Regions from separate parts of the Sporosarcina sp. Y1004 genome, predicted to be linked through region 3. Evidence: riboswitches for the same ligand, from Rfam matches in the RefSeq annotation. Region 3 holds a riboswitch; each other region holds the start of a gene.
The links. A riboswitch is a leader RNA that binds a small molecule or an ion and turns the genes downstream of it on or off. The one in region 3 is predicted to bind S-adenosylmethionine.
Positions count from the first base shown of each region.

Region 1: linked by a shared signal. The riboswitch ahead of AC25Y6_RS14065 (MFS transporter) and the one ahead of AC25Y6_RS06915 (bifunctional homocysteine S-methyltransferase/methylenetetrahydrofolate reductase) in region 3 are both predicted to bind S-adenosylmethionine.
Region 2: linked by a shared signal. The riboswitch ahead of metK (methionine adenosyltransferase) and the one ahead of AC25Y6_RS06915 (bifunctional homocysteine S-methyltransferase/methylenetetrahydrofolate reductase) in region 3 are both predicted to bind S-adenosylmethionine.
Region 4: linked by a shared signal. The riboswitch ahead of AC25Y6_RS06630 (methionine ABC transporter ATP-binding protein) and the one ahead of AC25Y6_RS06915 (bifunctional homocysteine S-methyltransferase/methylenetetrahydrofolate reductase) in region 3 are both predicted to bind S-adenosylmethionine.

Region 1 covers NZ_JBYHFQ010000021.1:59,904-67,948, forward strand. The annotation lists gene AC25Y6_RS14055 (2,3-diketo-5-methylthiopentyl-1-phosphate enolase) at 1-679, shown strand, start outside; gene AC25Y6_RS14060 (molybdopterin oxidoreductase family protein) at 1,449-3,488, opposite strand; SAM riboswitch class I at 3,651-3,741, shown strand; gene AC25Y6_RS14065 (MFS transporter) at 3,867-5,117, shown strand; gene AC25Y6_RS14070 (2-hydroxy-3-keto-5-methylthiopentenyl-1-phosphate phosphatase) at 5,328-6,002, shown strand; gene AC25Y6_RS14075 (1,2-dihydroxy-3-keto-5-methylthiopentene dioxygenase) at 6,053-6,565, shown strand; gene msrA (peptide-methionine (S)-S-oxide reductase MsrA) at 6,612-7,145, shown strand; gene AC25Y6_RS14085 (hypothetical protein) at 7,996-8,045, shown strand, end outside.
Region 2 covers NZ_JBYHFQ010000022.1:10,496-18,540, forward strand. The annotation lists gene AC25Y6_RS14145 (Dps family protein) at 1-204, shown strand, start outside; gene AC25Y6_RS14150 (putative motility protein) at 267-449, shown strand; gene AC25Y6_RS14155 (transposase) at 537-845, shown strand; gene AC25Y6_RS14160 (NUDIX domain-containing protein) at 892-1,353, shown strand; gene AC25Y6_RS14165 (alpha/beta hydrolase family protein) at 1,343-2,128, shown strand; gene pckA (phosphoenolpyruvate carboxykinase (ATP)) at 2,252-3,838, opposite strand; SAM riboswitch class I at 4,026-4,144, shown strand; gene metK (methionine adenosyltransferase) at 4,336-5,532, shown strand; gene AC25Y6_RS14180 (gamma carbonic anhydrase) at 5,639-6,151, opposite strand; gene AC25Y6_RS14185 (alpha/beta hydrolase) at 6,266-7,060, shown strand; gene AC25Y6_RS14190 (histidine phosphatase family protein) at 7,099-7,683, shown strand; gene AC25Y6_RS14195 (methyl-accepting chemotaxis protein) at 7,845-8,045, shown strand, end outside.
Region 3 covers NZ_JBYHFQ010000007.1:12,665-20,709, reverse strand. The annotation lists gene phaQ (poly-beta-hydroxybutyrate-responsive repressor) at 1-216, opposite strand, end outside; gene AC25Y6_RS06930 (polyhydroxyalkanoate biosynthesis repressor PhaR) at 962-1,402, shown strand; gene fabG (3-oxoacyl-[acyl-carrier-protein] reductase) at 1,461-2,243, shown strand; gene phaC (class III poly(R)-hydroxyalkanoic acid synthase subunit PhaC) at 2,326-3,417, shown strand; SAM riboswitch class I at 3,596-3,703, shown strand; gene AC25Y6_RS06915 (bifunctional homocysteine S-methyltransferase/methylenetetrahydrofolate reductase) at 3,776-5,623, shown strand; gene metH (methionine synthase) at 5,616-8,045, shown strand, end outside.
Region 4 covers NZ_JBYHFQ010000006.1:135,197-143,241, forward strand. The annotation lists gene AC25Y6_RS06600 (acetyl-CoA C-acetyltransferase) at 1-1,080, shown strand, start outside; gene AC25Y6_RS06605 (acyl-CoA dehydrogenase family protein) at 1,305-3,092, shown strand; gene AC25Y6_RS06610 (arsenate reductase family protein) at 3,904-4,263, shown strand; gene gcvH (glycine cleavage system protein GcvH) at 4,338-4,721, shown strand; gene AC25Y6_RS06620 (toprim domain-containing protein) at 4,794-5,135, shown strand; gene AC25Y6_RS06625 (thioredoxin family protein) at 5,150-5,449, shown strand; SAM riboswitch class I at 5,504-5,614, shown strand; gene AC25Y6_RS06630 (methionine ABC transporter ATP-binding protein) at 5,876-6,901, shown strand; gene AC25Y6_RS06635 (methionine ABC transporter permease) at 6,894-7,562, shown strand; gene AC25Y6_RS06640 (MetQ/NlpA family ABC transporter substrate-binding protein) at 7,631-8,045, shown strand, end outside.

The sequences.
Region 1 (8,045 bases), on a different contig from region 3:
TTACAAGCGAATTACAACAGCAAAAGACATTATCGATCGGCATTATGAACAGACAGGAAATCGGGCATTGTATGCAGTGAACTTGTCGGGACGGACGAATGAGCTTCATGACAAGGCAGAACAGGCGGCAGCGCTCGGCGCAAATGCGTTATTATTTAATGTTCACGCGTACGGTTTGGATGCACTTCAAACGTTGCGTGAAAATAACAATATCGGTTTGCCGATTGTTGCGCATTCCGCTTTATCGGGCGTTCTAGCAGGACAAGCAGGTGGCGGATTCTCTTACTCATTATTGGTAGGGAAATTAACGCGACTCATCGGCGGAGATCTGTCCTTGTTCCCAAGTCCTTATGGCAATGTCGCCATTTCGAAATTCGATGCGTTGGCAATCAATGAAGCGCTGATAGAAGACAATGGCTTCGAAAAAACTTTTGCAGTACCATCCGCTGGAATTCACCCAGGCATGGTTCCGCAGTTGCTGAAGGATTTCGGAGATAATCTAGTCGTCAATGCAGGCGGCGGAATATTTGGCCATCCAGATGGACCGACGCAAGGTGCCAAGGCATTCCGGGCGGCGATTGACGCAAGTGTCAAACAAGTTTCACTCGTAGAAGCGGCAAAAACGTCAGAACCTTTGAAGCGCGCCATCGACCAATGGGGCGTTGTCGAGTCAGTATAAGCACAAAATGAGCCTCCTGGGATAGTCCCGAGAGGCTCGTTTTTTATATAGAATGAGTTATTGAAATTCTGCTAATACCGCTTCGTCGCTTTGTGGATGCCTTCGGGACCAGTGAAAAAGAATGATTTCCTTCAATGCCGTTGATTTCCGTTCCGAGCGGACGCTTTCCGCGGGCACGGCTTCAGCCTCCTCGTCACTGCGTTCCTGCGGGGTCTTCAGCTCGCGCTGTTCCCGCTGGAGTCGCCGCTCTGCACTACAATCAACTAGTTCTCATTATAATAAAAGAACTTTTTAAGTGGACGATGTCGCGCCTTCGCTGGATGGTCTCTATGTAGGGAAGCACATTTCGTTATCAGGGATAAGACCTGCAGCCTATAGTGCTTCTTTCTTCAAGGAAATTAGTATCAAATAGTAATCACATTATAATATCAGTCTATACATCACTTTCAATAATGGAGAAATCCAGCGCAGAAGCGACAAGGGGTAGCCGAAGCCCTGAGACTGGATGCGAAGCGTTAATCCAGGCTCATGGCGAGAGGCATCCCCAAAGCGCCAAGCGATCTAAAATGTACACTCTGAATTTAAATCTCTATCAATAATGTACACCCCAGCGCAGGCGCGACAAGGGGTAGCCGAAGCCGTGAGACTGGATGCGAAGCGCTAATCCAGGCTCAGGGCCAGAGGCATCCCCAAAGCGCCAAGCGATCTAAAATGTGCACTCTGAATTAAATCTCTCTCAACAATGGAAAACCCCAGCGCACATATCTAATCACAAACCCGCCACTTCCACACGCCCCGAGAAGAACGTTGCGCCGCCGCCCATATCCGCAATCCGATCCGGCGTTAATGCATTAACCAGACGTTTATGACCCGATTGATCTCCCCATATCCCTTGACTCACAACAACGCCAGGAAGAACCTGCTCGCCGACAGAAACAGTAAACTCACATTCACCGCGCTCATTCCATATACGGACAGCCGCTCCGTCTTCGATTCCTCTACTTTCCGCATCTAGTCGATTCATGAACAACTTAGGCACTTTTTCAAGCTTGATATGTTTTTCATTGTTCGAAAAAATCGTATTCATGAAGTTATGGTTAATTGCAGGTACATAAAGTAAAGGATGATCGGAATCCTGAATAATCGGGATGTACGTAGGCAGGGCCGGGAATCCCGCTGATTTCATCTGTTCCGAATACAACTCGATTTTTCCACTAGGTGTCTTTAAATTGTATAAGAAATCGCCGGTGCCGCTTGCTTTCATATAGCGTTTTTCCTTTAAAGCAGCATACGACACTTCGGATAAATGAGGGTTGGACAAATTGCTTAACGCTTGGTCAACCATTTCCTCATCGTTGTCTAGAAATGGTTGATCGTCAAAGCCCATTGCTTGCGCCAGCAATCTGAAAACGTCCGGGTTGGATTTACTGTCCCCGTAAGTTTCGATGACGGGTTCCTGCAAATGAATGTAGTGATGCCAGAAGGACGTATAGATGTCCGTGTTTTCGAAAGCGGATGTCGCTGGCAAAACAATGTCCGCGTACAAGGCAGTGTCTGTCAAAAATAAATCATGGACAACTGTGAACAAATCTTCGCGTGCTAAGCCATTCCGTACTTTATTGGCTTCCGGTGCGACAACGGCGGGGTTGCTATTATAGACATACAAAGAGCGAATCGGCTGTTGTTCTTCCATTAATGCTTGTCCCAATAAATTCATATTGAATCTGCGCGTTGGCACTACCTGAAGTTCGGGACGTTCGAGTGCGGCAGTATTATGCGTCAAATAATCGGAATTCGATTTGAGCGCCCCTCCGCCTTTCAATGCCCATTGCCCTGTCAAAGCAGGCAAACAGGAAATCGTCCGGACCATCATGCCGCCGTTATCATGATGCTGCAGCCCATTGCCGATGCGAATCATCGAAGGGGAGACGGTCCCGTACATCCGCGCCAATTCATAGATATCTTCCTCTGGCACGCCCGTAATGGCGGAAACCGTGTGCGGGTCGTAGTGCTGCAATACATGCTCGCCGAGCTCTTCGTGGCCGATTGTATATTGTTCCAAAAACGATTGATTGACCAGTTTTTCCTTATAAAGAACATGCATGATTCCGAGTGCAAGCGCTCCATCAGTTCCGGGAAGGATGGGGATGAACCAATCAGCCATGCGTCCGGTCTGGTTTTTATGGACGTCAATGACGACGATTTTAGCACCGTTTTTTCTCGCTTTTTGCGCAATCATGATTTGGTGCATATTGGTACTGACGGCATTGATGCCCCAGAAAACAAATAATTTCGTTTCCGTCATCTCTTCCGGATCTGTTCCAAAACGCCCGCCCATCGTGTAATTGTAGCCGACCTCGCCAGCGACTGAACAAATCGTTCGGTCCAGTTGACTCGAACCAAGGCGGTTGAAGAAACGGCGATCCATCCCTTTGGAACTGAGTTTCCCCATATTGGCATAGAAACTGTAAGGAAGAATCGATTCCGGACCTTCTTCAGAAATCAGTTTTTTCCATTGATCTGTGATGGTTGTAATGGCTTCTTGCCAACTGATTGGAACGAATTGTCCATCGCCTTTTTCCCCGACGCGTTTTAAAGGAGTAGTAATCCTTTTTGGGTCATAAAGGCGTTCAGTCATATGTCGAACTTTGTTGCAAATACTGCCTTTTGTGATGGGATGATCGGGATCGCCTTCAATTTTAACGATTTTCCCGTCTTCTTTATGAATAAGCAATCCACATTGGTCTGGACAATCAAGCGCACAAACCGAGGGGACAACACCGTTTTCTATATCAATATATGATTTCATAGCAAAAATCCTTTCAATCAAACGATTTATGCTAGATAGTATAGCACAATTCAAACTATTTTTTTAGAAAGTTTGAATAAGTGGTTGACTTAAGATTAATTGTTCTATACAGTTAACTCATTAGTTTAACTTCCGACACTTTTCGACCAATTTCATAGTTTTTTTCTATCGAGAGAAGTTGAGGGACTGGCCCTATGAAACTTCGGCAACATAATTGTGCCAAATCCAGCAAGCGTAGCTTGAGAGATAGAAAGGGTAAAGCATATTTACATTGCACTAGCGATGTATGCCACCAACTCTTTCTGTCTTTACAGGAAGAGTTTTTTTATTTTTCAGTCAATTTGTCCCGCATTTATAAATAGAAATGGAGAGAACAGTATGTTAGAAAGAATTGGAATTACGAAAAATTTAGGGTGGGGCTTTTTCGGAGTCATGCTGTTCATGATGGGAGACGGAATTGAAGCTGGTTGGCTAAGTCCGTTTCTAATTGAAAGCGGGTTAACCATTCAACAGTCAGCTGCTATTTTCACAGTCTATGGAATCTCGATCGCGCTGTCTTCTTGGTTTTCAGGCGTCTGTGTAGAGGTATTTGGTCCGAAACGTACAATGGCAATCGGCTTAGCTGTTTATATTGTCGGTACCGCAGGGTTTATCACATTCGGTTTTTCAACGATGAATTATCCGATTATGCTACTCACTTATTTCATTAAAGGTTTTGGTTATCCATTGTTTGCCTATTCCTTCTTGACATGGGTCATTTATAAAACTCCACAAAACAAATTGAGTTCTGCCGTTGGTTGGTTCTGGTTTGCGTTTTGTGCGGGAATGATGGTGCTGGGCGCATACTATTCAAGTTACGCAATCCAGTATCTCGGTTACATCAATACAATGTGGTCATCTATTTTCTGGGTATGTCTCGGTGCATTCTTTGCTTTAGTACTCAATAAAGACAAGTTCCAAAAGAAAAAACTCGCGAACAAAAAAGAAGCGGTCACGGAATTATTGAAGGGTATCACCATTTTGAAAACAAACAAACGGGTTGCTGCAGGTGGGGTTGTCCGTGTTATCAATAGTTTAAGTGTCTATGGATTCCCAGTATTCTTACCGATGCATATGGCGCAACATGGCATTGAAACAAGTGCTTGGCTGCAATTATGGGGAACGTTTTTCTTAGGAAACATCATTTTCAATTTAGTGTTCGGCTTCATTGGGGATAAATTCGGTTGGAAAAACACAATTATTTGGTTTGGTGGAATCGGTTGCGCGATATTCACGCCACTTCTGTTCTATGTACCAGTGATTACAAATGGTAGCATTCTCATGACGAGCATTGTTGGATTCATCTGGGGTGGGTTGGTAGCGGGCTACGTTCCAATCGGTGCCCTCGTACCGTCCGTTGCAGGTGAGGATAAAGGCGCGGCAATGTCCGTGTTGAACTTTGCCGCGGGTCTGTCTACATTCGTAGCACCAGCAATCGCTTTGGCGTTTATCGGGTTAGTTGGAGCAGAAGGGGTCGTGTGGATTTTCAGTGCACTTTATGTAGTGAGTGCGATCATCGTGAAATTCATTCGTATACCGGAAGAGGAAGAGCGAAAGGCGCAGGAAAAAGCCTTACTGGTTACCTCTTAAAACCGTTGTCGGGTAGGCATTGATTGACAAAGTTATGGGTAGATGAAATAATCACAATTAATTGAAAAAAATACGAGATTTCTTATCTAGGTAGAGGGACACTAGGCTACTTCTCGCTATGTGTTGTTGTAGATAAGAAGATGTATCAATAAAACCTCTTCTTATATAATAGAAGAGGTTTTATTGATAAAAGGCAAGGAGGACATATGGATGAGTGCAGAGTTCAATCCAGTAATTTTCTGTGATTTCGATGGTACAATTACGATGAAAGATAATATTATCAATATTATGGACAAGTTCGCTCCACAGGGGTGGGAAGCGATAAAGGACGATATTATGGCGCAAAAAGTGTCCATTCAAAAAGGGGTCAAAGAACTCTTTGCTTTATTGCCCACTTCCCAAAAAGAACAAATCGTGTCGTTCGTTTTGGAGGACGCGGAAATCAGAGAAGGTTTTGGTGAATTTGTTCAGTTCACCCGCGAGAAAAACATCCCGCTCTATATCGTAAGCGGCGGCATCGACTTTTTCATTCACCCATTGCTTGAACCATTCGGGCCGTTCGATAAAGTCTATTGCAACGAAAGCGATTTTTCAGGAGAACACATCAATATCCTTTACCCGCATGAATGTGATGAGAACTGTGTAAATCAAGGCTGTGGTTGCTGTAAGCCGACAATTATTCGCGACAATACGACCGAACAGCAAACGAGCATTGTCATCGGTGACTCGATTACAGACCTAGAAGCGGCAAAGCTTGCCGATATCATCATTGCTAGGGATTTCTTAATTGAAAAATGTGAGGAATTGAACATTCCTTATTCCCCATTCACTAATTTCCATGACTGTATTCGGATCATTGAAGCCCGCTTAAATGTGCAAGTGTAAGTGTAAGTGTAAGTGAAAACTAAAAATAGTTTAGAGGAGAGATGAGTAAAATGGCGACAATTACAATTCAAGGAACAAACGAAGTTATTGAAACACACACAGAGGTTGCAGCATTTCTAGAGCAACAAGAAGTCGTTTATGAGCACTGGGATATCGCAAAGCTACCCGAAAACCTTCGTGAAAAATTCAATTTAACGGATGAAGAAAAAGCAGAGATTCTAAAGGCTTTTAAAACAGAAATCGACGACATTTCAGAACGCCGCGGTTATAAAACAGCAGACATTATCTCACTATCAGATGCGACACCTAATTTGGACGAGCTTCTGAAAAACTTCGAACAAGAACACCATCATACAGACGATGAAGTACGTTACATTGTCAGTGGACACGGCGTATTCATCATCCAAGGAAAAGACGACCGTTTCTTTGAAGTGCATCTTAACCCAGGCGATTTAATCTCCGTTCCGGAAAACATCCGCCACTACTTCACACTCGCTGCCGATCGCAAAGTAGTAGCTGCACGCATCTTCGTAACACAAGAAGGATGGGTACCGGTCTACTAAAAGAGGCGTTTTGTACACTCGCTATATATGAAGGGAGATGTTGACAATGACTGAAAATAAGTTTGAAAAAGCTGCATTTGCAGGCGGATGCTTCTGGTGCATGGTGAAACCATTCAAAGAATGGCCAGGCGTCCAAGACATCGTATCAGGTTATATGGGCGGACATCTCGATAATCCAACGTATGAAGACGTGAAAAAAGGCGATTCCGGGCACATAGAAGTCGTTGAAATCACTTTTGACCCTGCCTTATTCTCATATGAAAAGTTGCTCGAAGTATTCTGGCAACAAATCGATCCAACAGACGCAGAAGGTCAATTCCACGACCGTGGCTCATCCTACACAACCGCCATTTTCCACTACACAGAAGAACAACTGGAAATTGCTGAGAAATCAAAAGCCAACCTAGCGGCAAGCGGCATTTTCTCTAAACCCATCGTCACAGCAATCCGTCCCGCAGAAACTTTCTACCGGGCAGAAGAGTACCATCAAGATTATTACATAAAAGAAAAAGAACATTACACGGACAACCGTGCCCGTTCTGGCCGCACTGAATTCATCGCGGAACACTGGGGAAAATAATAAGAAATAGGTAGAGGGTCGAGCGTTTGCTGGACGCTCTGCCTTTTTTTGTTGGGAAATAGGGGAGGGACCACCCACTCGACCGCCCGAATATCGTTTGTGACCGCTCAATCCCCGTGACCGACCGCCCGTATCCCGAATTCGAGCGCTCGAACCTCGCAGCTGACCACTCGTATCCCGAATGCGACCGCCCAAACCCCCCACCGAACCGCCCATACCAAATCAAGCACCACTCCGCTATTCCCAAAAACAAAAACCCCACCCAATTTCCATACCAAATAAATCCCTTCATTTCAAGCATCTTTATATCGAGATATATATTAAGTATTCAAAAACTTAAAATGAATCCAAAGTAACGAGTCTAGAGTGGGTATATCGATATTATATCAAAAAAGTACCAGTAGATTAGATTTGAAACAACTTTTTATCACTTCATAAAATAGAGACTACATGGTTAAGTGGGCTAAACTATCTAAGCCTAATTCGTGAAATATTGGCGTTCTTTGACAGTAGGTTAGCAGAGTGGTATTTATTATTAGAATGAAACTAGCTTATTAATAAAAGAGTGAGAAAAAATCACGCAATACTTAAATTTGTCGGCTAGTGAAAATGACTTATTTAAATTTCCTAGATAATCTAAGCAGCGTACTCCGAAGTTGTTAGATTTATTTTGCGAAGCCGTATTCCATCAAGATTAAATGCCTACATGAAAAACACATACAAAAAAATTACAAAAAAATACAAACCAACTTACAAACGAAGGATACAATTGGAAGGAGACAATGAGTTGAAACGATTACTAATTCCAATCTTGATAGTTTTTTCGATTTTGATAGGGGGATGCACAGGCATGGAGAAATCAGGCGCTAAAGAAGAAACAACAAAGGAACTTCCGGATAC
Region 2 (8,045 bases), on a different contig from region 3:
GCTACAGGAAAAGAAAAAGAAGACGATATGGTCAAGAACGTCGTCGATGATTTTGGTAAAATTATGAAATCGTTGAAAAAAGGTATGGAATTAGCTGCAAAAGATGGCGATGACATGACGGAAGATTTACTGAATGCAACTTATCAGAGCATTGAGAAACACCAGTGGATGCTAAATGCGTTCCTTGGGGAAGATAACAAGTAATTAATTTGCATTAAAATAATCAGCTTTATGCCGATAGTATACTAGTGAGGAGAGTGGTGTAAATGAATATGGGTTCCATCATGGCTAGTCAATTGAATAGTTTGCAATCGACTGTCCGGTTGAGTGTTCTAAACAACACACTTTCAATGAATACGGCAGCTGCAACAGAAATGCTGAAAAGTTTAGCTGATCAGTCTGCTGCAACGCATCCTCATAAAGGTGCTTCGGTCGACGTTCAAACTTGATTTGCGATAAAGCATGTATTCCCGTAAAGGGAATGCATGCTTTTGTTCATTTTAAGCCATGCTAAAAAGAAAAAAGGATGGGTTGGCATGGAAAAATACAATATGTACGTTTCAGTTGTACATCAGCAAATATATCATCACCCAGATGATTCACCGTGGGAGTATGAAGTTAAAATCACAGAAGAACATATTCCCGTATTCAATCGTTTATTTTCACAGATAGATGAACTTGAAATTCGGAACTTTATTAGGTCGCATCTACCGTTTTTACCGTATTATTATGGCCGGAATAATGAAAAGGTCGATCAACGTACGATGAGGATTTATGCACTTATCCATGAGTTCACCGATGAGCCATCGAAGCGATTCATCGAAGAACTTCCTTATTTTCGTTGATACTCATCCTGTCCTTCGTTAAAATGAACGAAAGGACGGGATTTTAATGCTGACATTTAATGATGTAAACGGTGGCCGTGTCGAGCTGTCATTTGAAAAGAATCGATTTAGTATGCCTGCTCGGCATGTTCTTGTTGTATTGAAATATAAAGAAAAGTGGCTTCTAACTCGTCATTTGGAGCGTGGTGTCGAGTTTCCAGGTGGCAAAGCAGAAGAAGGGGAATCAATCGAAGAAGCGGCCATTCGTGAAACGATTGAAGAAACCGGCGTTAGAATTACGGATGTGCAAAATTTTGCGGAATATGTCGTTCGAAGCAATATCACATTTTGTAAAGCTGTATTCACGGGAAGCGTTGTAGAAATTGATGAAAATCCAACACTTTACGAAACGAATGGCGCTACATGGATGACAAGTGAGGAACTGGACGCGTGTGATGAGTTAAGTTTTCATATGAAAGGCACGGGAATGGAAGCTTTAAGAAAGTGGGTGGAAGCACGTGAGTTATGATGGCACTATTATTCATCGGAAAGCCTATCCTTCGCCAAACCCAAACGTTTATCTTGAAGAAATCACTTATTTTTCGGATGGGCTGAGAGTGAAAGGGCTTATGGCGCAACCGCTTACGCATGGAACCTATGAAGGTATCCTTTATTTAAGAGGCGGTATGCAACATATAGGAATGGTTCGTCCAGCTCGAATTGCCCAGTTTGCTGCGCAAGGGTTCGTTGTATTCGCTCCTTACTACCGTGGGAACCGTGGAGGGGAAGGTCGGGATGAATTCGCAGGTGCCGATCGTCAGGATGCGTTGAATGCTGTAGACGTGCTGAAACAAAATCCTATGACAAACGTCGAGAGGATTCACTTATTCGCGTTTTCACGAGGCGGCATTATGGCTCTGTGGACCGCTATTTTGCGTGATGATATTACTTCGGTTGTTACGTGGTCGGGTGTTTCCGATGTCATTTTTACATACAAAGAACGGAAAGACATGCGGCGGATGATGAAGCGAGTTATCGGTGGAACGCCGAACAGCGTGCCTGATGAATACAGAAAAAGGACAGCGCTGTTTCGCGTAGATGAAATTACTGCACCTGTTCTTATCATTCATGGCATGATTGATGAGAACGTCTCATTCCAACAGGCTGTGTTATTGGAGAACGCATTGCGTGAACATAATAAAGTATACGAGACATGGTACTTCCCAGAATACACGCATTTCATTCCACCGGGCATGAATGCACAGCTTGTTAGAGATTTGACGAGTTGGATGAAGAGACAGTGAGTAGATCATTACTGATTATAATGATAAAAAAACAGGGTAGCACAATAAATGTGCTACCCTGTTTATATCTGATTGTCTTTACGCCATTCCTAGTCTATCGGATATAGACTAAGAGCAATCTTCTTATGCGATTGGTCCGCCTTTATACGTAATCTCTTCTGAAACCGAACCGAATTTCTTAAAGTTTTCACGGAACATAGATGCTAGTTCTTTTGCTTTAAGATCGTAAGCATTTCCATCAGACCATGCATTGCGTGGGTTCAATACTTCTGTCGGAACGCCTTCAATCTCTGTAGGCATTGCAAGACCAAAAATGCTATTCATTTCTGTTTCAACATTATTTAGTTTACCAGCAAGTGCTGCACGAACCATTGCGCGTGTATATTTAAGATCCATACGCTTACCAACACCATATACGCCACCAGTCCAACCTGTATTCACTAGGAATACTTGTGCGTCATGTTCATCAATTTTTTTCCCAAGCATTTCAGCATATACTGTCGCTGGAAGCGGTAGGAAAGGTGATCCGAAGCATGTTGAGAATGTTGCTTCAGGTGATGTGATACCACGCTCAGTTCCAGCAAGTTTCGAAGTGAAACCACTTAGGAAGTGGTACATTGCTTGCTCTTTCGTTAATTTGGAAATAGGGGGCAGTACGCCGAAAGCGTCAGCAGTCAAGAAAATAATTGTTTTCGGATGACCTGCAACTGAAGGGTCAACGATGTTATCGATTGCTTGAATTGGATATGCTGCACGTGTATTTTCAGTCAAAGATCCATCATCGTAATTAGGAATGTTTGTTACTGGGTCGATAACAACGTTTTCAAGAACTGACCCGAAACGAATTGCACCGAAAATTTCAGGTTCTTTTTCTTGAGATAAATTGATACATTTCGCGTAGCAACCACCTTCGATGTTAAAGACACCAGTGTCAGACCAACCGTGTTCATCGTCTCCGATTAATTTGCGGTTCGCGTCAGCTGAAAGTGTTGTTTTACCTGTTCCTGAAAGACCGAAGAACAAAGCGACATCGCCTTCTTCGCCGACGTTCGCAGAACAGTGCATAGGCATGATGCCATTCTCAGGTAGGAAGTAGTTCATGACAGAGAAGATTGCTTTTTTCATTTCACCAGCATATTCAGTACCACCAATGAGAACGATGCGTTTTTCCATAGACACAATAATGAACGTCTCGGAATTCGTACCGTCAACTGCAGGATCCGCTTTAAAAGAAGGAGCTGAAATGATAGTAAATTGCGCTTCGTGTTTCGAGAGCTCTACTTCAGTCGGGCGAATAAACAATTGATGGACGAATAGGTTATGCCAAGCAAATTCATTCACGACTTGAATGGATAGACGTGAAGCTGGATCTGCACCAGCGAATCCTTTGAAGACGAACAGTTCGTCTTTAACTTTTAAGTGTGTAAGCATTTTATTATATAATGAGTCAAATACATCAGATGAAATCGGACGGTTTACGCTGCCCCAATCGATTTTGTCTTTGGAGGACGCTTCCTCGACAATATATTTATCTTTAGGGGAACGACCTGTATACTTCCCTGTTTGAGCCGTGACTGCTCCATCGGAAGTCAGTTGAGCTTCTCCACGTGATATCGCTTTTTCAACAAGTTGTGGTACTGAAAGTTGAATTTTTATATTTTCACCGGAAAGAAGGTTATTTAGATCGTCGCTAATCTTTGCTGTAATCATAATTATGTACCGTCCTTTACTCATAGTCCCATATAATTGGGTGTCATGTCATCACATTTCTTAAATAGTATAACACATTAAGAATAATAATCTATATTAATCAAAATCTCAAGCAATTAGTTGTAAAATCGGCAAAGAAATTTGACAGGGAACAAGTTTTTTCGTAGCATATATAGTTGAACGGATACTCTTATCCCGAGCTGGTGGAGGGGTCAGGCCCAATGAAACCCGGCAACCTGCAATGACTTATTTGTCTGCGCAAAGGTGCCAAACCTGTAGCAAGGCACAGTCCTTGTATGATAAGAGTGAAAGGTGCTTTTAAAATCATGCCTTTCCTCATGTATTAGTACGTGAGCGAAGGGCTTTTTAATTTGTTTAGCCCTTTATCCTCGTGTATAGAGCTCGCAGTGGCTTGTAGTCTTTCCTGAATCCGGGAGGACTCTACATGGGACATATGAGTACCGTATCAATCTCGTAGGATATAAGGAGGAAAAGACATGACTAACCGCCGACTGTTTACTTCAGAATCGGTAACTGAAGGACATCCAGACAAAATGTGCGACCAAATTTCAGATGCTATCCTTGATGCTATTTTGGAGGAAGATCCAAATGCACGCGTAGCATGTGAAACGACAATCACTACAGGACTGGTACTCGTAGCAGGTGAAATCACGACGACTACATATGTCGATATTCCAAAAGTTGTGCGCGAAACTGTTAAAGGCATTGGTTACGTTCGAGCGAAATACGGATTTGATTGGGAAACGTCTGCAGTTCTCACTGCGATCGATGAACAATCAGCCGATATTGCTGCGGGTGTTGACCAAGCACTTGAAGCGCGTGAAGGATTAATGACAGATGACGAACTTGAAGATATTGGAGCAGGCGACCAAGGTTTGATGTTCGGATATGCTTGTAATGAGACACCAGAACTGATGCCATTACCAATTAGCTTAGCCCATAAACTATCCTTTAAACTTGCACAAGTACGTAAAGATGAAACACTTTCGTACCTAAGACCGGATGGGAAAACGCAAGTGACTGTAGAGTATGATGGAAATAATATACCCGTCAGAATTGATACGATTGTTATTTCAGCACAACATCATCCTGAAGTGACACTTGAGCAGATTCAAAGTGATATTAAGGAATTCGTTATTAATCCAGTTGTACCAACTAATTTAATTGATGAAGAAACAAAGTACTTCATCAATCCAACTGGACGATTTGTAATAGGCGGACCTCAAGGAGATGCAGGTCTGACTGGGCGTAAAATCATTGTTGATACGTATGGCGGTTATGCCCGTCATGGCGGTGGGGCATTTTCGGGGAAAGATCCTACGAAAGTGGACCGCTCAGCTTCATACGCGGCTCGTTATGTTGCAAAAAACATCGTTGCAGCAGAACTTGCAGACCGCTGTGAAGTCCAGTTGGCTTATGCAATCGGTGTAGCTCAACCTGTATCGATTTCGATTGATACATTCGGAACAGGTACTGTTGAGGAGAGTAAACTTGTGGAATTGACACGTGAACTCTTTGACCTTCGTCCAGCAGGTATCATTAAAATGCTTAATCTCCGTCGTCCTATCTACAAGCAGACGGCAGCGTATGGTCACTTCGGCCGCACGGATGTTGATCTGCCATGGGAGCAAACGGATAAAGCTGGAGCTTTGAAAGAACTAACAGGGAAATAATTATTGAAAATGCCGGAAGCAAGGACTCCTCCTTAGCTTCCGGCATTTTTTATCGTGTGTTATTATCCTTCAATAAAAAAAGCCGCCAATCAATGGCGGCAATACATCACTTTTGTAGACTCTTATAATATTGCCCTTTTTCCGCGTATTCACGAACAATTCTTTCCATATCTGCACGGTCATCTTCATTCAGTTCTCGAACAACTTTTGCCGGTGAACCGAGTGCTAACATATTCGGTGGAATCTTCTTACCGGGCGGTACTAGACTGCCCGCTCCAATAAATGCCCCCTCGCCGATTTCAGCCCCGTCTAGAATGATGGAGCCCATGCCAATCAGCGCCCCTTTTTTTATAGTGCAGCTATGTAGAGTAACTTGGTGTCCAATCGACACTTCGTCCTCAAGGATTAGTGGAGAGTGCGGGCTTTGATGTAGGCAGCACAAGTCTTGCACGTTCACTTTACGTCCGATAATTGTAGCTGAGACATCACCGCGAATCACAGTATTGAACCAGATTGACGATTCGGCACCAATTGTTACATCTCCAGAAATTGTTGTATAATCTGCAATGAATACGGATGGATCGATTACGGGTGTTTTATCTTTGTAGGGATAAATCATTCAACTCTCCTCATTTCTTTATGTAGTGTATAATTATCGTAACAAAGATTAGGATTTTATAGTAGGTTAAGAGTTAAACAATAGAAAGAAAATAATGTAATAGGTTAGGGGAAGATGACCGTGTGGAAATGGGAAGCGGAAGGACAGCCTAAAGCTGTCGTGGCGATCGTTCATAATGTGTACGAACATCATAGTAGAAATGCTTGGCTCATTCAGAAGCTTCGTAATAGTGGTTTCCATGTCGTGGCAGGTGATTTACCTGGACACGGAGTAGAAAGCCAAGGGAAAATCCACAACGAACAGGTTGATACATACACTAAATATGTGGAAAAGTTAATAGAGGTCGGTCTCGGTGATAATCTACCTTTTTTTATTATAGGACATGGAATGGGTGCGACGTTCGTCATGCGTCTTTTGCAAAGAAAGAAAATTGAGTGTGCAGGAGTTGTATTCAGTTCGCCTTGGTTGGCGCTGCGTCACCAACCGCCGAAGTTTTCGAACGTACTGACTAAACTTTCATCTTCTACTAAGCTGGATCATGAAATTGATGTTGAAATGTTGACTCGTAACAGTGAGTTATATGAAGAAATACGGTCAGATGAGAATTATGGCACTGAAAGCACGGTATCTTGGTACAAAGAGTTACAGGCATTCATGAAATTGGTGGTACAGCACGAAGGAAATATGCATGATACTCCAGTTTTAATGCACATTGCAGAGGAAGATAAAATTACGGATACCTCCACTGTGAAGAAGTGGCTCATTAGGCAAAATCTATCTGAACTTCAGTACAAGCAATGGAAGCATTTGTACCATGATATTTATCAGGAACCGGAACGAGAAGAAGTTTACTTATATACGGAGTCATTTATGAATAATGTACTGAGATCTGTTGGATACGTCGTGTGAGAACGGCATTGAATTTTTCTAGCAAAGGGGTGTTTAATATTACGACTTTTGGATTTGTGAGACATGGAGTCACTACGTGGAATAAAGAAGGACGTGCTCAAGGGAGTACTGATATCCCGCTTGACGAAGAAGGAATTGAAATGGCTAACCGAGTGGCAAAAAGGCTTTCAAGCGAACAATGGGATTTCATCTACACAAGTCCCTTAATGCGGGCAGCAAAAACAGCAGAAATCATTGCTGATAGTAGTATTGGAATTCCTCTGATCGCTGACAACCGTCTGCGTGAATCAGGGGGCGGCTTAATCGAAGGAATGACGGAAACAGAGCGCGTTGCAAAATGGGGTCATTCGTGGAGAAAGCTTGAACTGGGGTTCGAACCGCAAGAGGAAATTGTCTCACGCGGTTTGGAATTTGTTAAGGAAATGAACGCGGCATATCCTGGGAAAAGAATCCTAGTTGTTAGTCACGGTGGATTTCTCGGCCGTTTGATCAACGAACTAGTTCCCCATAAAGACTTGAGAGAAAATCTTGAAAATACTTCACTTACAATTATTGAGCTTCGAGAAGAAAGAAACATGTGCGAATTATTTAATTGTACGAAGCATTTACAAATGGTTGATTAACAAAGCGCCAGCTAATGGCGTTATTTTTTTGGGGAAAAATATAATCTGAACCGTTGATACGATGCGATTCTGGAATAGTTCAAATAATAAAATAATGCTTCAGTCTTAGAGTCTTTTAGACTATACTTGAACTAAAAGGAATAATGAAAAGGGGAAATAGGATGAAATCAATTCGCACAAAAATTGTAGCTGGCGTTTTTTTACTATTTTTTGTTTCGGTTTTATTCATTTATGGCGTTGTCAGTACGCAGATGGAGAAAAATGCTACCGCAAATGTATTGAATAACAGTCAAGTCACTATTAAAGAAATGAATTATTCAATACATAACTTTCTGATGCAATATGAATATGCTTTAGGAATG
Region 3 (8,045 bases):
TGTGACCATCTCATCTTTTTCAAGTTGTCGTAGAATCCGATAAAGGTTCCCTTGATCAACTGAATCGAACCCGAATTGCGTAATCTTTTGCATCAATTCATAGCCATGTGAATTCCAATCGCGTAGATGTAATAGCATGATTGGAATTAGGAAGTTTTTTGGAGTTCCTAAATTGGTAGTTTTGTCATTCTTGGATGTCCCCTGATTTGAATCCACCGTTTATCACCTCCAATCACAGTAAATGTCTATAGATGTAATTTACACCTATATGTTTATTTTGTCAAACATGAATATTGGAAAAATATAAAATCGAGTACGTAAAGAATGTTACATCTGTTGAATTAAACGTTTACTAATATAAAACGTTGGTGAGTAGGGATTGAAGAATGCAATTTCCACTGTACTATTTCCGGCCCGCTTTCGGCGAATTAATCACGACACTTTAACGGAGGGATAAGTCTGTTGTAATTAATCGTCTGTCGCATTCCTCCAATATTCTAGTGAAAATACAGTTGCTCTGAAAGAAACAAGTAGATTAGCTTCTATATAGAGCGGAAGTGCTCGAAAATAATTTAGAAGTCGTTAAGTCCAAAGTGATCCAAAAAAGCTTATACACGTAGTGCCCAGTGTATGATTAAGATATTCACTGGTTATTTCTGGTTTATTGTATAGAAGTAAAAAAATCTCAACTAAATTATTGTCTTACGCATATGTATGAGCCAACACTCATACATTGGTAAAGTCGTCAAGAAGTGAAACGGAGCTTAACTTTCATTTTGTAAGAACGTGATAAAACCCTATCTTATCGCGTTATATGTCGAATTGTGTTGAATAACCGAGTAGAAGTGAGAATAGATAGCCCTTTCTGATTATTCATTTAAAAATCGTCAATCAGTATAATTATGTACAGGGGGTCAGTTGGTACTTGCTGAGCTTATTACTTAAAAGGAGATGAAGTTTATTGTCACAAACATTGCCACTAGATCCGTTTAAAATGTGGAAAAACATTTACGAACAAACAGAGGCGAACTGGAACGAAGCAATCCAAGAATCGTTGAAGAAGGAATCTTTCTCTGAAGGAATGGGAGAGACCCTAAACTACTACCTGCAATTTCAGGAGTATTCAAATGAGGCGACTGAGTCTTATTTGAAACAAATGAATATGCCTACGCGAGCAGAACTTGCGGATGTTGCATCTCTCGTCATTAATTTAGAAGGCAAAGTTGACAATCTTGAAGATAAATTCGAAGAAGAATTAGGTAAATTAGATGCGACAAAAGAAATTAGTCAGTTAAGAAGGTCTGTCCTAAACTTGGAGAGAAAACTGGATAAAGTTCTTGAGGTGCTTGAAGGTATAGAGAAAGAAAAAACGGTGGTCGCACCGAAAGAGTTGAAAAAGTAATAGTAGATTTGTTCAATTTAAGGGGTAAAAAATAGAGTGATGGGAAGTGTGTGGGAATATGACTATACAAATAAACGAAGTAACTGAAAAAAGTACGATTGGCAAACCACTTGCGGGGAAAGTGGTAGTAGTAACTGGGGGTTCACGCGGAATTGGTGCTACAATCGCTAAAGTATTAGCTGAAAATGGTGCATCTGTTGCGATTAATTACCAATCTAGAATTGATAGTGCAGAAGCAGTTGTAAAGGAAATTGAAGAACAAGGTGGAATTTCTTGTGCAATTCAGTCTGACGTATCTAAAGCGGACGATGTAAAGAATTTCATGGCTGAAGTTATCAATCGTTTTGGGAAGATTGACATTCTCGTGAATAATGCAGGTATTACAAGAGACCGTACATTCCGTAAACTTTCTAATGAGGAATGGAATGAGGTAATCAATGTCAATCTAAACAGTGTTTTCTATACAACATCGGAAGTAATTAATCATATGCTGGAGCAAAAGTCTGGACGAATCATTAACATAAGCTCAATCATCGGACAGGCTGGCGGATTCGGTCAATCAAACTATGCGGCATCAAAAGCGGGATTGATTGGTTTAACGAAATCACTGGCATTAGAAACAGCTAGAAGTGGAATTACTGTCAATGCTGTTTGTCCTGGATTTATCGAAACGGAAATGGTTGGAGAAATGCCTGAAAATGTAAAAGAGGGTATTATTGCAAAAATTCCAATGCAACGTTTGGGCCAAACGGAAGAAATTGCAGAAGCTGTATTGTTCCTTACACAGGCTAAGTATATTACGGGGCAAACAATCAATGTGAATGGCGGATTATACATGTAATAACCTACCATTTTTTACTTGTGGAAAGGGTCTTCTGCAAGGAAGCCCTTATAAATGATTGAATTTTGATAGGAGGAAAAAAATGGGTTATTCTAGTATAAAAGATGCTGACAAATGGATGGATACAATGCCTGATGATTTGAAGGTAGGTTTTGAACGAATTCAACGGATGACGTCGGTACTGACAAATGAGCCTGAACCAAAAGTCGGTCAAACACCTAAAGAAGTTATCTGGACAAAGAATAAAGCGAAACTATATCGCTATCAATCAACAGTCAAGAAAACGAATAGCGTCCCTATATTAATGGTTTATGCATTGATCAATAAACCTTATATATTGGATTTAACACCTGGCAATAGTCTAATCGAACATCTTACAAACAAAGGCCACGACGTTTATTTACTGGATTGGGGTACTGCGGGTTATGAAGATCGATATATGAAATTAGATGATTATATCTTAGATTATATTCCGCGCGCTGTTAAGAAAGTATTGAAAACGTCGGATGCCAAGGAAATCAGTTTGCTTGGTTATTGTATGGGTGGGACGATGACTTCTATTTTTACGGCACTACATCCTACACTGCCAATTCGTAATTTAATCTTCATGACGAGCCCATTTGATTTTTCGGATGCAGGTTTATATACGAGCTGGTTAGACAAACGTCATTTTAACTTGAATAAACTAGTTGACACACTTGGTTTGATTCCTCATGATATGATTGATTTTGGCAACAAGCTGTTAAATCCGATAGCCAATTTTTATGGTCCTTATATCAGTCTGGCGGATCGCGCGGATAATGAGGAATTCGTTAACAATTGGAAGTTGATGCAGAAATGGCTGAATGACGGAATTCCGTTTCCAGGTGAAGCCTATAGGCAATGGATTGGTGAGTTTTATCAAGAGAATAAATTAATTAATGATGAACTCTATATTAGAGGACAGAAAGTGGAGTTAAGCAAAATTACGGCAAATGTATTAAATATTGCCGGAAAGCATGATGTCATCGCTTCTCCTAACCAAGTAGAACCACTAAACGCTAAAATCTCAAGTAGAGATAAGACTTTCCATCTGACGGATACTGGTCATGTCTCAGTGGTTGCTGGTAGAAGAGCCATTAACAATACGTTTCCGTTGATTGAAGAATGGTTAACAAAACACTCTATACAATAATATAATACGAGTAAAAGCTGCTAACATGATTATATTATTGTGTTAGCAGCTTTTATTTTTTCGAAATCTGAAAAATAAAAATAATAAGGAAAAGAATATTCGCATTTTACGAAAAAGTCCTTGACTGATACGAGTTATAACGATAGGATAATCATAGTTAGTAAAACTGAATATTAAATTCTTATCGAGAGAAGTCGAGGGACTGGCCCAATGACGCTTCAGCAACCAGCCATAATATGGTCAGGTGCTAATTCCAGCAGGAGAGAAATGTCCTGAGAGATGAAGAAGAACGAATTTTAAATCGTTAAGTCTTCTTTTCATGGAAGGCTTTTTTTGTATTAAAGGGGGATTGGGTGGAATGGGCTTACTGGAAGAACTGCAGACAAAGATATTAATTGCGGATGGGGCTATGGGGACGCTGCTCTATTCATATGGGATTGAGTACTGTAACGAAGAACTGAATCTACAGAAACCGGAGATTGTGGAGAAAATTCACTTAGATTATATTACGGCTGGGTCAGATATTATTCAGACCAACACATATGGAGCCAATCTTCTTAAGCTGGAGCGTTATGGTTTAGAAAATCAAGTAAAAGAAATTAATGAAGCAGCAATTCAAATTGCAAAAAGAGCTGCTGCACCAGGCGGACAGTTTGTACTTGGTACGATAGGCGGTATCCGTGGGATTCGTAAAAGTGATGCGACGGTTGAAGAAATAATAAAAATGATTGATCAGCAAGCCAATCACTTATTGGCAGGGGATCCGGACGGTTTACTCCTAGAAACCTATTATGATTTTGAAGAACTTGTTGCTACTGTTAAGCATTTACGCAAACTAACAAATACGCCAATTATTGCCCAAGTATCAATGCATGATCCAGGCATTTTGCAAAATGGAATGCAACTTAACGAAGCGTTTCATCAGCTTGAAGCACTGGGTGCGGACATAGTAGGAGTCAATTGCCGATTGGGGCCACATCATACGATTCAAGCTTTCGAACAAGTAACACTTCCTGAAAAAGCATTTCTTTCCGCTTCTCCAAACGCAAGTTTAATGGATGTTGAGGATGGACGGATTGTCTACGAATCAGAAGCTGATTATTTCGGGAGAGCTGCATTGCGACTCCGGGAAGAGGGCGTGCGCTTAATTGGTGGATGCTGTGGAACGACGACAAAGCACATTGAGGCTGCGAAAAAATACATTGGAAATCTAGCGCCCATCTCGGAAAAAATAGTGACTCCAAGAAAGCCGATTGTAATTCGAGAGGCAGAACCGCAAAAAACAAAGCCGCTTCATGTGAAAGTGAAGACAGAAAGAACAATAATTGTGGAGTTGGATACGCCACGTCATTTAGATATAACTGGATTCATTGAAGGTGCTAAGGCGTTAAACGAAGCAGGCATAGACTCTCTCACTATGGCTGATAATTCATTAGCCTCTCCGCGCATTAGCAATTTGGCGATGGGTTCGATGTTGAAACTGGAGCACCAGATTAGCCCGCTTGTTCATATTACATGTCGGGACCGCAATCTAATCGGGCTCCAATCTCACTTAATGGGACTGGATGCACTTGGATTGCATGAAGTATTGGCGATAACCGGTGATCCTACGAAAATAGGCGATTTCCCAGGAGCTTCAAGTGTATATGATGTGTCAAGTATGGAATTCATTCAACTAATTAAACAGTTGAATGAGGGCATTTCATTCTCAGGTAAACCTCTTCGCAAGAAAGCGAATTTCTCTGTTGCTGCAGCGTTTAATCCGAATGTCCGTGTACTGGATCGTGCAGTAAAACGCTTGGAGAAGAAGATTGAATCAGGCGCAGATTATTTTATCTCACAACCTGTATTTACAAAAGAAAAAATCATAGAAATTTACGAGCAGACAAAGCATTTACCTACACCCATTTTCATCGGTATTATGCCACTCACTAGCATCAGAAGTTCGGAATTTCTGCATAACGAGGTACCTGGAATTAAGCTCTCAGAAGATGCACTTGAAAGAATGCGTGCGTGTGGAGATGACAAAAACAGGGCGACTGCAGAAGGTATTCAAATAGCGAAGGAACTCATAGATACAGCGGCAGAATTATTTAATGGAATTTACATTATCACGCCTTTCCTCAGATATGATACGTCACTTGAATTGATTCATTATATTAAAGAAATAGATGCACAGAAAGAGAGAGATCACAGTTATGTCTAAGAGTTTACTTGAGAAAGAACTTCAAAAAAGGATATTAATTATTGATGGTGCAATGGGAACGATGATTCAAAATGCGGACCTTTCTCCGGAAGAATTCGGCGGGGAAGAATATGATGGATGTAATGAATATTTAAATATCGTAAATCCAGAAGTTATTGAAAACATACACCGTGGATATTTAGAAGCAGGTGCTGATATTATTTCTACGAATACGTTTGGTGGCACGCCAGTTGTATTGAATGATTATAATTTAGGAGACCAAGCGCATGAGATTAACTATCGTGCAGCCCAATTTGCAAAAAAATGTACTGCAGAATTCTCGACAAATGAATGGCCTCGATTTGTAGCAGGAGCAATTGGACCGACGACAAAAACACTTTCTGTAACAGGTGGCATTACATTTGATGAGCTGAAACATGACTTTTATATCCAAGCGAAGGCATTGATTGACGGTGGAAGTGACTTGATATTGCTAGAAACAAGTCAAGATATGCTGAACGTAAAGGCTGCTACACTTGGTATTAAAGAGGCGTTTGAAGTGACTGGAATAGAACTTCCCATCATGATTTCAGGAACAATTGAACCAATGGGTACGACGCTAGCCGGACAAAGCATAGAAGCTTTCTATATTTCCATTGAGCATGTGAAACCACTTTCTGTAGGCTTAAACTGTGCAACGGGTCCTGAATTCATGCGAGATCATATCCGTTCACTATCAGAGATATCTGACGGCTATGTCAGTTGTTATCCCAATGCAGGATTACCCGATGAAGAAGGACATTACCATGAGTCACCAGAATCACTTTCTCAAAAGCTAAGAGGCTTTGCAGAAAAGGGTTGGTTAAACTTGGTAGGTGGATGTTGTGGAACGACTCCTGCTCATATTAAAGCTTTGCGAGAAGCTGTAAAAGATTTGGCTCCACGTAAACCGGTGGATGAAAGTCATGGTCACGTTATAGCTGGAATTGAGCCGCTACAATATGATGAATCGATGCGTCCTTTATTAATCGGAGAACGTACAAATGTCATTGGTTCCCGGAAATTTAAACGACTTATTATAGAAGGAAAGTTTGAAGAAGCATCTGAAATTGCACGCGCTCAAGTAAAAAGTGGGGCACATGTCATTGACATTTGTCTTGCGAACCCGGATCGCGATGAGTTGGAGGACATGGCACAATTCATGAAGGAAGTTGTGAAAAAAGTGAAGGTCCCTCTCGTTATTGACTCAACTGACGAAAAGGTGATTGAAGAAGCGTTAAAGTATTCACAAGGTAAAACAATTATTAATTCCATCAACCTAGAAGACGGAGAAGAACGATTTGATGCCGTGATGCCTCTTGTGAAAAAGTATGGTGCAGCTGTAGTAGTAGGGACGATCGATGAAATTGGAATGGGCGTTACACGCGAACGAAAGCTTGCAATCGCAGAGCGTTCATATGATTTACTTGTGAATAAGTGGGGGTTAGCGCCGGAAGATATTATTTTCGATCCGCTCGTATTCCCAGTAGGAACAGGGGATCAACAATATATTGGTGCTGCAGTAGAGTCAATAGAAGGTATTCGTTTGATAAAAGAAAAAATGCCCAGATGTTTAACGACACTAGGTGTAAGTAATGTATCGTTTGGACTTCCGCCGGTTGGACGTGAAGTATTGAATGCCGTTTATTTATACCACTGTACACAAGCAGGTCTTGATTATGCGATTGTGAATACTGAGAAACTAGAACGATTTGCTTCTATTCCTGATCAGGAAATTGCTATGGCGAACGAGCTTTTATTCACAACAACGGATCAAACACTCGCTGATTTCACAGATTTTTACCGTGGTAAGAAAAAAGAAAAAACAGAAGATGATATTCCTAAAACGGTTCCTGATCGTCTGGCTTATTATATTATTGAAGGAACAAAAGAAGGGCTTATCCCTGACTTGGAAGCAGCCCTTCAAATGTATGATACCCCGCTTGATATTATCAACGGACCACTGATGAAAGGGATGGCCGAGGTAGGTCGGTTGTTCAATGAAAATAAGCTCATTGTTGCTGAAGTACTTCAAAGTGCAGGCGTTATGAAAGCTTCAGTAGGCTACTTAGAAGGTTTCATGGAGAAAAAAGAAGATGATTCTGGTAAGGGGAAAATCGTACTTGCCACTGTCAAAGGCGACGTTCATGATATTGGGAAAAACTTGGTTGAGATCATACTGAGTAACAACGGCTACAAAGTGATCGATGTCGGTATTAAGGTGACACCCGCTACACTGATTGAAGTCATTCGTAAAGAAAAGCCAGATATGATAGGTTTGTCTGGCTTACTCGTTAAATCCGCACATCAAATGGTTATTACAGCGCAAGATTTCAAAGAAGCGGGTATCGATGTACCGATACTAGTAGGTGGAGCAGCGCTGTCTCGTCGTTTCACGGAAACG
Region 4 (8,045 bases), on a different contig from region 3:
CTTGTGATTAAAGAAACATTGAAACGTGCGGGTGGTTATGACGGACCAATTGACGACCTAATCATTGGCTGTGCAATGCCTGAAGCGGAACAAGGATTGAACGTTGCTCGCAATATAGGCGCACTTGCAGGTCTTCCAGATACGACGCCTGCCATTACAATAAACCGGTACTGTTCATCAGGACTACAGTCAATTGCCTATGCGGCTGAGCGTATAATGCTGGGCTCTTCACAAGCAATTATCGCTGGTGGCGTCGAGTCAATGAGTATGGTGCCCATGATGGGAAATACAATTAGACCGAATGCGCACTTAGCGGAAACGGCTCCTCAGTATTATATGGGTATGGGTCACACTGCTGAGCAAGTTGCGGTGAAATATGGCATTACGCGTCAAGACCAGGATGAATTTGCTGTTTTATCCCACCAAAAAGCGGGGGCGGCGATTGCAGCTGGGAAATTCGATGATGAAATCGTACCCGTCGAAATCGTGAAACGTACTGTAGATGATAACGGGAAGTATAGCGAGAAGAAGTTCATGTTTGAAATGGACGAAGGCGTTCGTCACGGAACAAGCGTGGAGGGATTGGCTAAATTGCGTCCGGCATTCTCAGTGACAGGTACTGTTACTGCGGGGAACTCATCACAAACATCGGACGGAGCAGGTTCTGTACTTGTTATGGACCGTGAAGTGGCTGAAGCACAAGGCTTGAAACCAATCGCGAAGTTCTTGTCATTTGCAGTGGGCGGCGTGCCTCCTGAAGTGATGGGCATTGGTCCGATTGTGGCAATACCAAAAGCTCTTAAACTGGCAGGACTTTCAATTGAAGATATCGATGTCTGGGAGTTGAATGAAGCGTTTGCGTCTCAATCACTTCAAGTTATTCGCCATTTAGGCCTTGATATCGAAAAAGTAAATTTCAACGGCGGAGCAATCTCCCTTGGGCATCCACTTGGAGCAACAGGAACGATACTAACAATACGCATGATGAGTGAATTAAAACGACAAGGTAAACAGTTCGGCGTCGTTACAATGTGTATCGGCGGCGGAATGGGCGCAGCGGGCGTATTTGAACTTATATAGAAGGAACGCAGTCTAAGGTCGCGGCGTCCTGTCGCAACGACTGCATGACCTACATCCTGTAGGCCTAGCGGAGGGCGCCGTTTAGCCCCGACAGGCACAAGACAGTTTGCTAAGAGGCGCACCTCAGCCTCTCTAGCGAAATGACTTGTGACCCCGAGGGGCTGGCGCTCGGAGCTAGACAATGAAAACTGACAATCTTTCAAGAAAAAAAGGAGGAGACTACATTGACTGAATTAAAAACGAACGAACTGATAAAAGGCGGAGCTTTCCTAACAGAAGACATTGAGGCAAACCGTGTATTTACCCCTGAAGACTTTACTGATGAACAGAAAATGATTGCAAAAACAGCAGAAGACTACGTGAAAAATGAAGTTACACCTGTCGTGGAAAATCTTGAAAACCATGAATTCGAGCACTCTGTAAGACTACTTAAATCTGCGGGGGATCTAGGACTTCTAGGAGCGGATGTACCAGAAGAATACGGTGGTCTTGGACTCGACAAAATCGCGTCTGCACTTATCTCAGAAAAGATGTCTGTAGCAGGCGGATTCTCGATTACTCATGGCGCACATGTTGGTATCGGAACATTACCAATCGTACTTTTCGGAAATGAAGAACAGAAGAAAAAGTATTTGGAAAACTCTGTATCAGGTGACAAAATCTCTGCATATGCACTGACTGAGCCAGGTTCTGGTTCTGACGCATTGGGTGCGAAAACAAATGCAAAATTGAATGCTGCTGGAACACACTACATCTTAAATGGTGAAAAACAGTGGATTACGAATGCCGGATTCGCAGATATATTTGTTGTTTACGCGAAAATCGATGGCGATAAGTTCTCTGCATTTATCGTCGAAAAAGAATTCCCAGGTGTATCTGTCGGAGCTGAAGAGAAAAAGATGGGTATCAAATCTTCATCAACACGTACATTAATTTTACAAGATGCTGAAGTACCTGTAGAAAACTTATTAGGTGAAATCGGTCGCGGTCATATTATCGCGTTCAATATCTTGAATATCGGACGGTACAAATTGGGAGTTGGCACAATTGGTGGATCTAAACGTGCGCTTGAACTTGCAATTACTTATACGAACCAGCGCCAGCAATTCAAAACACCAATTTCTTCATTCAACTTGACTAAACAAAAACTGGCGACGATGGCATCCAGGCTATATGCAGCAGAAAGTTTGATTTACCGTACGGTTGGCTACTTTGAAGAGCGACAAAGCCAGTTGAGCCCTGCTGAGCAAAAAGATGGCAAAGCGATTGCAGCGGCAATTGCGGAATATGCAATCGAATGTTCCATCAACAAAGTCGTCGGGTCCGAAGTGTTGGATTACATTGTCGACGAAGCGGTTCAACTCCACGGTGGATACGGCTTTATGGCAGAATACGAAGTAGAGCGTATTTACCGCGATTCACGCATCAACCGTATTTTTGAAGGAACTAATGAAATCAACCGTCTACTTGTTCCGGGGACGTTCCTGAAAAAAGCGATGAAAGGCGAACTACCATTGCTTCAACAAGCACAAGCGCTTCAAGAAGAACTTCTTATGATGATGCCTGAGGAAATTGGTGATGAAGTACTTGCACAAGAGAAAGTACTCGTTAAAAATGCTAAAAAGATTGGTTTGCTTGCGGCAGGTCTAGCTGCACAGCGTTTCGGCACGAAGCTTGAAGCCGAGCAAGAGGTGCTGGTCAACATTGCGGACATCGCTAATAATATCTTTGCCATGGAATCCGCGCTTCTTCGATCGGAAAAAGCGATTGCACGCGTAGGTGAAGAGAAGTCTCAACAAAAAATCCTTTACACACAAATTTTCTGTCAAGAAGCTTTTCAAGACATCGAGCGAGATGCGAAAGAAACGATTCTGGCAGCAGTAGACGGAGATAACCAGCGTATGATGATTTCTGCATTGCGTAAATTAACACGTTCAAATCCTTATAATATCATCGCTAAAAAACGCGAAGCTTCGGTCAAGCTAATCGAAGCAGAGAAGTTTATCGTTTAACATTCCTACCGATTAACCGATAAATAACTTAATCACACTGGGCACTGCGAGTATGGTTGTCTTTGAATCGCTTAGGATTGAAAGACCTCTATACCATTACCGAGATGTCTTAATAAATAGGGATGCGACTTCGTCGCATCCCTATTTTTCATTTTGGTAATCTTATGGTGGTTGTTCATCCGTCGCTCTCCAAAGACACAAATACAAGAAGTGCCGAAGTGTTTCGGGACGAAAGAATAGCTCGCTTCTTACTTGGAGAGAAGCGGCCAAAGATACAATTTTGGCCGCTCAAACCTTCTACTATTGGATCCCTATTACTATATAAAGGAAGTGTCAATTTCTAATAGAACATCACATAATCTTTGCTGAAAGTTAGTGAAGAATTCAATGTACAAGGTGCTAGAGTGACCGAAATTGCATCTTCGGGCACTTACACTCTTATAGAAGATCATCTATTCTTTTCTTCCAAAGCAACCGCTTTTTTCACTTGAGTTTTGTAGGAACGCGACAGGCAATTAATCACAACAATATGAACGAAAAGAGTGTGGCTATAAGTGACGAAGTCACTTATAGCCACACCTACCTCTCGGTAATAGTGTAGTAAATAATTCGCCGAAAGCGGGCCGGAAATAGTCCAGTGAAAATGGCTATTATCTAGCCCTACTCGCCATTGTTTTAAGCAACTAAACGGTTAATCAACAGCCGTGATCTTTTAATGAAGTAAAATTGCAGATTTCACTTTGACATCCTGCTGTCTATATATGCCAGGTAGTTTTTTCTGTTATACTGTGAAAAATGGAGGCGTTGCGGTATGGGATTAATTTACTACGGTTACCCGAAATGCGGGACGTGTAGAAAAGCGAAAAAGTGGCTTGAAACGAATAACTTGGACTTTCAAGAAGTGAACATTGCGGAAGCTCCTCCGTCAGAAGAGGAACTTGGAAAGATGATTGCAGCTTCTGATTTGGAATTGAAAAAGTTTTTCAATGTCAGCGGCATGAAATATAGAGAGCTTAATTTGAAAGACAAACTGCCTACAATGTCCGATGAAGAAAAAATTAGTTTGCTATCATCAGACGGTATGCTCATCAAAAGACCGATTGTTTATGGAGAAGGAAAAGTAACTGTCGGTTTCAAGGAAGAAGAATTTAATAAAGTCTGGGGCAATTAAGTTACAGTCTTGTCTTTATCAGAGAAATATGACAGAATTGAAGAGAATGAAACTATTTATTTGGAGGGGTATAAATGAGCACACCAAAAGATCTGCGTTATTCTGAAGAACACGAATGGGTAAAGGAAGAAAACGGTAATTACCGCATCGGTATTACACACTTTGCACAATCTGAACTTGGAGATATCGTATTCGTTGAACTTCCATCTGTTGGCGATGAAATCAAAGCGGACGAGCCTTTCGGAAGCGTTGAGTCGGTTAAAACAGTATCTGAATTATATGCTCCAATCAGCGGTAAAGTACTTGAAGTGAACGAAGGACTAGAAGACAGCCCTGAATTCGTCAATGAATCACCGTATGAAAATGCATGGATGGTCGTCGTTGAACCTTCTAACACTTCTGAGTTGGACGAACTTATGTCTGCAGAAGCGTATGATAAAATGACAATCGGAGAATAATTACAACACGGCGCCGGTACATTTCCGGCGTCTTTTGCATCTTACTAGTCGATTTGCGAAGGAGGAACTCTCTTGTCGGATGAAAAAATCATCATAGTAGAGGGCGGTTCGGATAGAAAAAGATTAGCGCGTATACTTGCGGAGTCAGTCAAAATCATTTGTACGAACGGTACAGTAAGCCCATATCGGCTTGAAGAGTTGCTTGCGCCCTATGAAGAACAGGACCTGTATGTTTTTGTCGATGCTGATGAAGATGGTGAAAAAACGCGTGTATTATTTAAAAGAGAATTTCCAGCAGCAATCCATCTATATACAGAAAAAGAGTACCGGGAAGTGGAGACGACCCCGTATAAAGTGTTAGCTGAAATACTACAAAATGCGGATTTCAAAATCCGACCCGAATTTTTACTTTAAAGGATGTAAGATAAATGGAAAATTGGACACGCGAACAGTGGGAGGCAACTTTGAAGGACTCACCCGATTCTGCGTTTTATTTATATACACCGATGTGTGGTACATGTGCAGTCGCTTCTAAAATGATGAACGTCATTTCTGTCATGAAACCGGAAATGCCAATCGGGAAAGCGGATTTGAACTATGTGCAATCTATGGCAATTGACTATGAAATTGAAAGCGTTCCTTGCTTGTTGATACAGAAGGATGGCGTTTTACAACATAAAGTCTATGCTTTTCAGTCAGTCCCGTATCTGTTGGAATTGATTGATTGACAATCAAGACAGGAATTTGATATAATACGACTTAACCAACAATTGAATAGGTCGCTCTTATTAAGAGAGGTGGAGGGATAGTGCCCTACGAAGCCCGGCAACCGTCACGAAAGTGAAATGGTGCCAAATCACACAAAGTGCATAGCATACTTTGAGAGATGAGAGATTGGACAAACGTTTATTTTATGATAACGTAAAGCCTTTCTGCCCGTCTGCAGGAAGGTTTTTTTTGTACAGAAAAGCGGAAGGCGCCTGCAGCTAGACACCAGAAAAGCAGAAGGCGCCGCTAAAGGAACGCAACCTAAGTTCGCGACGTCCTGTCATAACGGTTGCATGACCTGTATCCTGCCGGCCCCCGACAGGCATAAGACAACGAAAGAATTCTTAATTTTAATTTACATAGACAAAATCTCAGAGGTGAAATCAATGATTCAATTAACGGATATTAATAAACGGTTCGGTGAAGGACCCGGCAGTATTACAGCGGTTGAAAATGTATCACTCGAAATAGCTGATGGTGAAATTTTCGGTGTGATCGGTTATAGTGGCGCTGGAAAAAGTACTTTGATTCGACTGTTGAACGGTCTAGAAATGCCTACTTCAGGAAGTGTGAATATCGGCGGTTTGGAAATGTCGGCTATCAAAGGCAAAGCTTTGAGGGAAGCGCGGCAGAAAGTGAGTATGATTTTTCAACATTTCAACTTGCTGTGGTCGCGGACGGTGAAAGACAATATTGCATTCCCTCTTGAAATCGCGGGTGTGCGAAAAGCCGAGCGCGAAAAGAAAGTGGCGGAACTGATTGAACTGGTTGGTTTGACTGGTCGAGAAAATGCGTATCCATCAGAATTGTCGGGCGGTCAGAAACAGCGTGTAGGGATAGCTCGTGCACTTGCAAACGACCCTGAAGTCCTACTTTGCGACGAGGCGACTTCTGCTCTTGATCCGGAAACGACGGATTCGATACTGGATCTTCTGACTGGTATTAATGAAAGGCTTGGACTGACGATTGTTCTCATCACACATGAAATGCACGTAATCCGGAAAATCTGCCATAGGGTTGCAGTCATGGAAGCTGGGAAAGTTGTCGAGATGGGGGACGTACTCGATGTGTTCCAATCGCCAAAAGAGGCCATTACGAAGCGATTTGTTTCTCAAGTGACGGAGCCCGCGGAAGCGAAGCAGGCAATGGCGCATATTAAGGATGAATTTCCAACAGGTACACTTATCAAGCTTGTGTTCGTTGGTGAGCAGACGGAACAACCTGTGCTCGCAAGTCTCATTCGGAAATACGATGTGGGTGTCAATATCGTCCAAGGAAACATTTCCCATACACATGGTGGAGCATATGGCTCACTTATCCTCCAGCTCCTTGGAGATTCAACAATTATTGAGGAAGCAATTCAATACCTCAATGAAAATGATGTTCAGACAGAGGTGATCGGTAATGATTGAAAACCTTTTTCCGAATGTTGATTGGACTAAGATGTGGGAAGCGACAGCAGAAACGCTCTATATGACAGCAATTTCAACACTGTTCACATTGATTATTGGACTCGGACTCGGAATCATACTCTTCCTAACAAGTCCCGGACAACTGTGGTCGAATAAGTTGGTCAATGTTATTTCAGGGGCATTCGTCAATATTTTTAGATCAATTCCGTTTATCATATTAATCATATTGCTTATTCCGTTTACGAAATTTCTTCTTGGCACAATTCGCGGACCGGATGCAGCATTGCCGGCACTTATTATTGGAGCGGCTCCATTCTATGCAAGAATGGTGTTGATTGCATTGCAGGAGATTGATAAAGGTGTAATTGAAGCTTCGAAGTCAATGGGAGCGAAAACGAGGACGATTATTTTTAAAGTTCTCTTACCGGAATCGATGCCAGCACTTGTCTCCGGTATCACCGTAACAGCAATCGCACTTGTCGGGTACACCGCTATGGCGGGGATCATCGGCGCAGGTGGACTTGGGAATCTCGCGTTTTTGGATGGATTCCAGCGCAGTCGTGAGGACGTTATACTAATTGCAACAATCTTAATTTTAATTATCGTTTTCATCATTCAATTCATCGGGGATTTCGCAGTAAGGAAATTTGACAAGAGATAATTCTATGACAGTAACATCAGGCATTGCCTGTAAACTATAAAAGAATAGAAAAAAGGGGAGAAATGATTATGAAAAAGCTTTTTGGGGGAATCGTATTAGCAGTACTTCTATTAGCATTAGCGGCTTGTGGGGCGAAAGATGATAGCGGCGATAACAATGCGAGTAGTGGGGATAATGCTACCGATGAAAAAGTTGACGCAACGGAAATCGTAATTGGTGCATCTAATACACCGCACGCAATCATTTTGGAAGAGGCAGCGCCGATATTGAAAGAAAAAGGTATTGAACTTGTTATAGAAACTTACCAAGACTATGTATTACCGAACAAAGATCTTGAATCTGGCGAATTGGATGCGAACTTCTTCCAGCACATACCTTATTTGGATCAACAAGTAATCGACCATGGTTATAAATTTGCGAATGCAGGGGCTATCCATATCGAACCGATGGCTGTTTACTCGACGGAACATAAAACAATCGAGG